Linked DNA regions of Prochlorococcus marinus str. MIT 9313. The main gene of each other region encodes a partner of the protein of the gene in region 2 in a complex. Links are inferred from orthologs where the notes say so. Each region holds a gene or a part of one and is shown on either strand. Other genes may lie near its edges.

What was found.
Region 1: the proteins of dnaG (region 2) and dnaB are in contact, whole or in part, in a crystal structure (PDB 2R6A), measured with the Geobacillus stearothermophilus proteins. The link is inferred for Prochlorococcus marinus str. MIT 9313 from one-to-one orthologs. Residues at the interface, in WP_049624496.1 of Geobacillus stearothermophilus: Lys456, Leu457, Leu458, Pro459, Ala460, Asn463, Ala464, Leu467, Leu535, Leu536, Ile537, Ala538, Gln544, Glu545, Asp548, Tyr549, His552; in WP_033016901.1 of Geobacillus stearothermophilus: Ser13, Glu15, Ala16, Gln18, Glu91, Leu92, Asp94, Ala95, Val96, Pro97, Thr98, Ala99, Ala100, Asn101, Tyr104, Tyr105, Ile108.

What each region holds. Positions count from the first base shown.
Region 1 is NC_005071.1:2,301,629-2,304,490, reverse strand. It holds dnaB (replicative DNA helicase), read right to left. Parts: upstream 2,210-2,862; coding sequence 791-2,209; downstream 1-790. Other genes in the region: AKG35_RS11585 (acyl-CoA desaturase), read right to left, coding at 2,774-2,862; rplI (50S ribosomal protein L9), read right to left, coding at 2,272-2,730; mnmG (tRNA uridine-5-carboxymethylaminomethyl(34) synthesis enzyme MnmG), read right to left, coding at 1-739. UniProt on the Escherichia coli protein: The main replicative DNA helicase, it participates in initiation and elongation during chromosome replication. Travels ahead of the DNA replisome, separating dsDNA into templates for DNA synthesis.
Region 2 is NC_005071.1:691,772-695,260, reverse strand. Bases 303-3,271 are described here. They hold dnaG (DNA primase), read left to right. Parts: upstream 303-744; coding sequence 745-2,799; downstream 2,800-3,271. Other genes in these bases: AKG35_RS03350 (hypothetical protein), read left to right, coding at 3,145-3,271; AKG35_RS03360 (CsgG/HfaB family protein), read left to right, coding at 303-559. Outside these bases: more of AKG35_RS03360, read left to right, coding at 1-302; more of AKG35_RS03350, read left to right, coding at 3,272-3,399; AKG35_RS03345 (hypothetical protein), read left to right, coding at 3,439-3,489. UniProt on the Escherichia coli protein: RNA polymerase that catalyzes the synthesis of short RNA molecules used as primers for DNA polymerase during DNA replication.

The DNA.
Region 1 (2,862 bases), 1.6 Mb from region 2 along the record:
AGAAGCGATCAGCGGCATCGCTGGGTTGCTCTTCCAGTTGATCGAGAGCAATGCTGCGTCGATCGACTCTGGCCGGAGTGCCTGTCTTGAGGCGATTGGTTTGGAAGCCAAGTGACTCGAGGGCTTCGGTGAGCCCTTCTGCGGCTTGCTCGCCGGCACGACCTGCCGGCATGGATTGATTGCCAACCCAGATCTGACCACCAAGGAACGTGCCGGTGGTTAGCACGACGGCTTGGGCCCGATAAATACTGCCGAAATAGGTCCGTACGCCTGTGATTTGTGCTGCATGTCCTTGAGCTGGCTCCCAGTGCTCCCCGCCACCCGATGGATCACCTTTGACTTCGAGGCCAGTCACCATCGCTTCTCTTAGAGAGAGGTTGGCTGTTTGTTGAAGCAACTGCAGCATTTGGCGTGAATAGAGGCGTTTGTCGGTCTGGGCGCGTAAGGCCCAGACCGCAGGGCCGCGGCTTGCATTCAGCACACGTTTTTGCAGCGCCGTCGCATCGGCCAGGCGTCCGATGACCCCCCCAAGGGCATCGACTTCATGCACGAGTTGACTCTTGGCTGGCCCTCCCACTGCGGGATTACACGGTTGCCAGGCAATCCGATCGAGGTTGAGGGTGAATAAAGCTGTACTTAGGCCTAAGCGCGCTGCCGTAATCGCGGCTTCACAACCGGCGTGCCCACCGCCGACGATGATGACGTCGAAGTGTTCGGTTGGGGGAGCACTGAAGGGCATGGGGCCCGTGACGTTCTAGAGAACAGTAGAAATCATCAATGTATTGCTGCTTTAGGCCGCCAGGTTGCGGAACCGTGTGAATTGAGGCTCGAACAGTAGTTTTACTGTGCCGACAGGGCCGTTGCGGTGCTTGGTCACGATGACTTCGGTGATGCCGCGGTCGGGGGTTTCTGGGTTGTAGTACTCGTCGCGGTAGATCATCAGCACCAGGTCAGCGTCCTGTTCGATTGAGCCTGACTCGCGCAGGTCGCTGAGCATTGGGCGTTTGTTGGTGCGGGATTCCACCCCACGGCTGAGCTGTGATAAGGCAATCACAGGTACGTTCAGTTCCCTGGCCATGCCCTTAAGGCCGCGGGTAATCCGGGAGAGTTCCTGAACACGGTTATCAGGCGTGGAGCCCTCCATCAGTTGTAGGTAGTCGATCACGATGAGTCCGAGTTCTTTGCCTTGTTCGGCCATGAGCCGCCTGGAGAGAGAACGCATCTCCAGGACGCCTGAATTGGGTTTGTCATCGATGTAGATCGGTAGCTGGCCAAGGGTGTTGATGCCCTGGCCCAGAAGAGGCCACTCTTCCTGCCGTAAACGGCCTGTTCTCAGTCGACTGCTCTCAATGCCAACCTCCATTGAAAGGAGGCGATAGGTGAGTTGTTCCTTGCTCATCTCCAGGCTGAACAAGCACACAGGCAGGTTGTGGAGTTGAGCAACGTTTTTGGTCAGATTGAGCACCATGGAGGTTTTGCCCATGGCTGGGCGGCCAGCCACGATGATCAGGTCACTGCGCTGCAGACCCTGGGTCATGGCATCGAGGTCGTAGAAGTTCACAGGGATGCCTGCGACGGACGTACCTAGTGAGCGGCTTTCGATCTCGTTGAAGGTGCTGGTAAGGATTTCTGCTGTGGGGGTGAGACCTTTGGATGGCTTTTCCTGGCTGATCGCAAAAATTGTTTGTTCTGCTTTGTCGAGAACCTGTTCCATCGGTAGGCCCTGGTCAAAGCCGAGTTGAATCACTTCGTTGCCTGAGCGAATCAACTGTCGCCGTAGGAATTTGTCCATCACCAAACGGGCCACTTGCTCGATTGATGCAGTGGAGGCAACGCGCTCTACAAGTTCGATCAGACGGTTGCTGCCACCTACCTTCTCCAGGGACCCTGTGTCGGCCAACCAGGCGCTCATTGCTGTGAGGTCGGTGGGTTTGCCCTGGCTGTGAAGCATCAGGGCTGTGCGGAAGATCTCTCGATGGGCGTTGAGATAAAAAGCCTCAGGTTGGAGCACATCGACCACTCTGCCGATGGCATCAGGATCAAGAAGGATGCCTCCTAGAACAGCTTCCTCTGCCTCCAGATTTTGAGGAGGCACGGAGTCTGGCAGGGCTTCAAAGCTCGGTTCTCGAGATGTAGAAGAGGCTTTCCTGAAGGGACGGGACCCCTCTGCGGCGGTATCGCCGTTGTTTGGCAGGGGGGCGCTCACCATGGATGAGGAGCTGACGTTATAAGGAGACCTACTTTGGCTTGTTTTGTAAGCCTTGCCAGCAATCAGTAGCTGACGACTTCGAGGTTGATTTCGGCGTTGACTTCATTGTGCAGTTTCACTTGCACCTTGTAGCTACCGGTTCGGTGAATTTCCGGAACGATGATATTGCGTCGGTCGATCTCCTTCTTTGTGGCTGTTTCGATTGCTTCAGCGACATCACCATTGGTGACTGTGCCGAACAAGACGTCGTCTTCGCCGGTTTGCTTTTTAACGGTGAAACGCCCGATTGTGACCAGTGCGGTTTGGAAGTCCAGGGCTTCCTGCTTGATTGCCGCCTGATGCTCGGCCTGCTTGGCACGTCTGTGACCGACCTGTTTCATCACGGCTGGGGTCACAGGGACAGCCTTGCCGAAGGGAAGCAGGAAGTTGCGGGCATAACCAGGAGCAACCTCAACTAGGTCGCCGTCCTTGCCGAGGCTGAGGACGTCTTCGTTCAGGACGACTTGTACGCGCTTGGCCATGGCGATAAGAAGACGGACGACGACTGTTTAGCGATCGACAACCTTACGATGTGATCGGTAGCCGGATCTTGCGAGCCAAGCCTAGGGCTCGCATGAGGCGGATGTGCTGCCAGGTGAGGTCGATCTGACCGC
Region 2 (3,489 bases):
GGGGATTGTGCGAAACGACGGAAACGCCGCACGTAGCCGTCAAATGCGTGGCGCCCAATATTTGATTATGGGGCGTGTGAGTGGCTACGAGGATGGGGTTGAAACAAAGCAATCTGGAAGTGGGATGCGCTTTATGGGTTTTGGAGGCTCGAAGACTGTTTCGGAATCCAAGGCTTATGTTTCCATCGACCTACGGGTGGTGGATTCCTCCACTGGAGAGGTTGTCGGTGCGCGAACAGTAGAGGGGCGTGCGACCAGCACAGCTAAGCAGAAAGGCTCCGGCGGATCTTTGGCTCCCTTGGCTGGGCTTGTAGGAGGTGCAACCGGAGCAAGAGGGGCAGGGGCCTATGGCCTTGCGGCTGCAGGCACTTTTAGTTATGAAGAATCATCCAGTGAAAGTAATCGCACTCCCGCAGCAAAAGCCATTCGCGCAGCTCTCATTGATGGTGCTGATTATGTGAATTGCCTATTGGTGATTCGTGATGGCTGTTTGGCGTCTTATCAGCAGCAGGAATCAATTCGACGCTCTAATACACGTGATGTGCTCCAACTCGATTGATCTCGATCAAAGTTTTGTCGTTTTGCGGCAGGGCTGATTACGGCGTTTGCGCTGCCAATACAGAGAGGACGATTTTGAAGAGGTTTTGAGTTCTTATTGATCTCGGCCTTGCTTGTCGTATCGATTGATTTTGCTGATCATGTTCTCTTCTCGACCTCTCACGGCGCAACCAGCAAAATAAGGTCATGCCCGTCCCCCGTCTTCACCCGCGCACGATCGAGGCCGTCAAGGAGCGTGCCGACATTGTTGATGTCGTTGGCGAACATGTGGTTCTAAAGAAAAAGGGCCGTGAATTCGTAGGGATCTGTCCGTTCCATGACGACAGCAAACCATCGATGACGGTCTCGCCAGCGAAGCAGTTTTATTACTGCTTCTCTTGTGGAGCTGGTGGAAACTCGATCAAGTTCCTGATGGAGTTTCAGCGCCAGAGTTTTGGTGATGTGGTGCTGGAGCTTGCTCGCAAGTATCAACTACCTGTTGAGACGGTCGAGGGGCCCCAGCAGGAACGACTACGTCAGCAGCTCTCTCGTCGAGACAAGCTTCATCGTGCGCTTGCATTGGCGGCCGGTTGGTTTCGTGGCCAGCTGCGTACGCCAGTTGGTGCAAGTGCGCTGAATTACCTCACTGAGAAGCGGGGCCTTAGTGAAGTCACCTTGGAATCCTTCGAGCTTGGCTATGCCCCTGAGCAATGGGATGGTTTACTCAAGCACCTCCAGCAGGTGGAAGGTTTGTCTGCTGAATTACTGGAAGCCGCCGGGCTTGTTGTGGCGCGCAAGGGGGGAGGAGGTTTTTACGATCGCTTTCGTCATCGTGTGATGGTGCCGATCCACGACCGCCAGGGAAGGGTGATTGGTTTCGGTGGACGCAGTCTTGATGGCTCAGAGCCGAAGTACCTCAACTCTCCTGAGACAGACGTGTTCGAGAAAGGCAAGCATTTGTTTGGACTGGATCGAGCGGCGAATGCCATCCGTAAGGATGACCGGGCTGTGGTAGTCGAAGGATATTTCGATGTCATTGCATTGCATGCTGCAGGTGTCACCAATTCAGTGGCCTCCTTAGGCACTGCTTTGAGTAGTCAGCAGATCACCCAGATCTGCCGTTGCAGCGAAGGGAAGCGGATCGTGCTTAATTTTGATGCTGATGGAGCCGGTGTTCGTGCTGCGAACCGAGCCATTGGCGAAGTTGAGCAACTGGCTTTGCAAGGCCAGTTGGAATTACGAGTGCTTCATTTGCCTTCTGGCAAAGACCCCGATGAATTTCTCAAAGATCATGGTGCTGGCGATTACAGGGCTCTATTAGATCAGTCACCTCTTTGGCTTGATTGGCAGATTCAACAGGTGTTGGAGGGCCGTGATTTAAGTCAAGCGGATCAGTTTCAGCAAGCAGTGAGTGGCCTGGTTGCATTGCTCGGCAAGTTGCCCCAGTCGGCCGTACGGACCCACTACCTGCAACAGGTTGCCGAACGCTTGAGCGGTGGGCAGGGCCGGTTGGCCTTGCAGTTGGAGGAAGACCTGCGCCAACAAGTGAAAGGGCAGCGCTGGCATGGCCGCTCAAGTCGCCATGAGCAACCTGGCGAGGCCAGTCAACGGGAGCGCAGCGAAGCGGAAATACTGAGGTTATATCTCCATTGCTCAAATCATCGGGCTGCCATTCGCAGGGAGTTACGACAGCGAGAGCTGGAGGATTTTGCCTTACAACATCACCGTTTGCTTTGGGCGGCGATCACTGATTTGGAGGAAACCAATCTTGGTGCAGGACGTTTAGAGGCGATCAGTCGCGGAACTGACTCTGGTCATGATTTGGAGGATATTGAGTTGCCACGGCTGCTTACCGATCAATTGCTCCTGGAGAACAGTGCTCTAGTCGCTCGTCTTACCCCGTTATTAGAGCCTGGCGAGGTTCATTTGGCGGCTATGGCTAAGCCACTGCTTCAGCTCCGGGGCACAGCAGCGGCTCTAGAACGCCAGAAATCCCTCAAGCGTTGTCGTCATCTTCTTGAGGCCTGGGGTGGTCAGCGTCTTGAAACTCTTGAGCGTTGTATTGCTGCTTTGATTCAAGAAGAGCGACAGCAACCTACTGAATCAGTCGATATGGAAAAGCGTATCGAAGCAATGTTTGAGGAGCTCAACAGCGATGCGTTGCGTTTCCAGGAGCTTTATTACAGCGAGCGCAAGCATATTGGTCACTTAGATCAGCAGCGGTGTGGTGGGTTCTCAGGCCAGGATGTCATTCCGGCTTAGGTCATCAGTCTGTGGATGCGCTTCACAAGCCAATCGGCGATATCAAAGAACTTGTTGTCTTGATTGACCATCACGATTCCTGCTTGCATCTTCTCGCTGATCTTTTCTAGCTTTTGAATGCACCGCTCAGCGAGGCTTTACCATCTACGTTTCAGTCCATTAGCAACAGCTGCGCAGGTCAACGAATCCTTTGTAGGGCTGTCAGATAAGGCGTCAAGTTGTGGAGCTTAAAGATGAAACTCACTTGTCATTCTAAGCAGATGGTTGTCTCTACGGAGGTGTACTGAGGCCTTTTAACTGCAGCATGGCTCTTTAAACTGATGATCTCTTCTTAAATTTGATGGCATGAGCTTCTACGAAGCGATTTGGCACGGTGAGGGCATTGGTGATGGAGGTGATTTAGAGGAGTCTCTCCAGGCTTATATCGTGGTAAAACCTGAAGATGGCGACTGGACAGAAGCCTGTGCGAAGGACGGGGCGAATCCTCATGTGGATCACTACTCTTCCTTCGACGCTTATCTTGATAATGCCGATGCAATCGAGACGATTCCGGTAACCCCGGCGATGATTGCAGGAGCTGTACAACAACTTTCCTCATGATCGCTGTTTTAATCCAAAGGTTGCTGCGATTAGCCTCTGATGAGTGACGTCCCTATTGCCTTTGCTGGTTGCACGCCGGTGAATCATCTC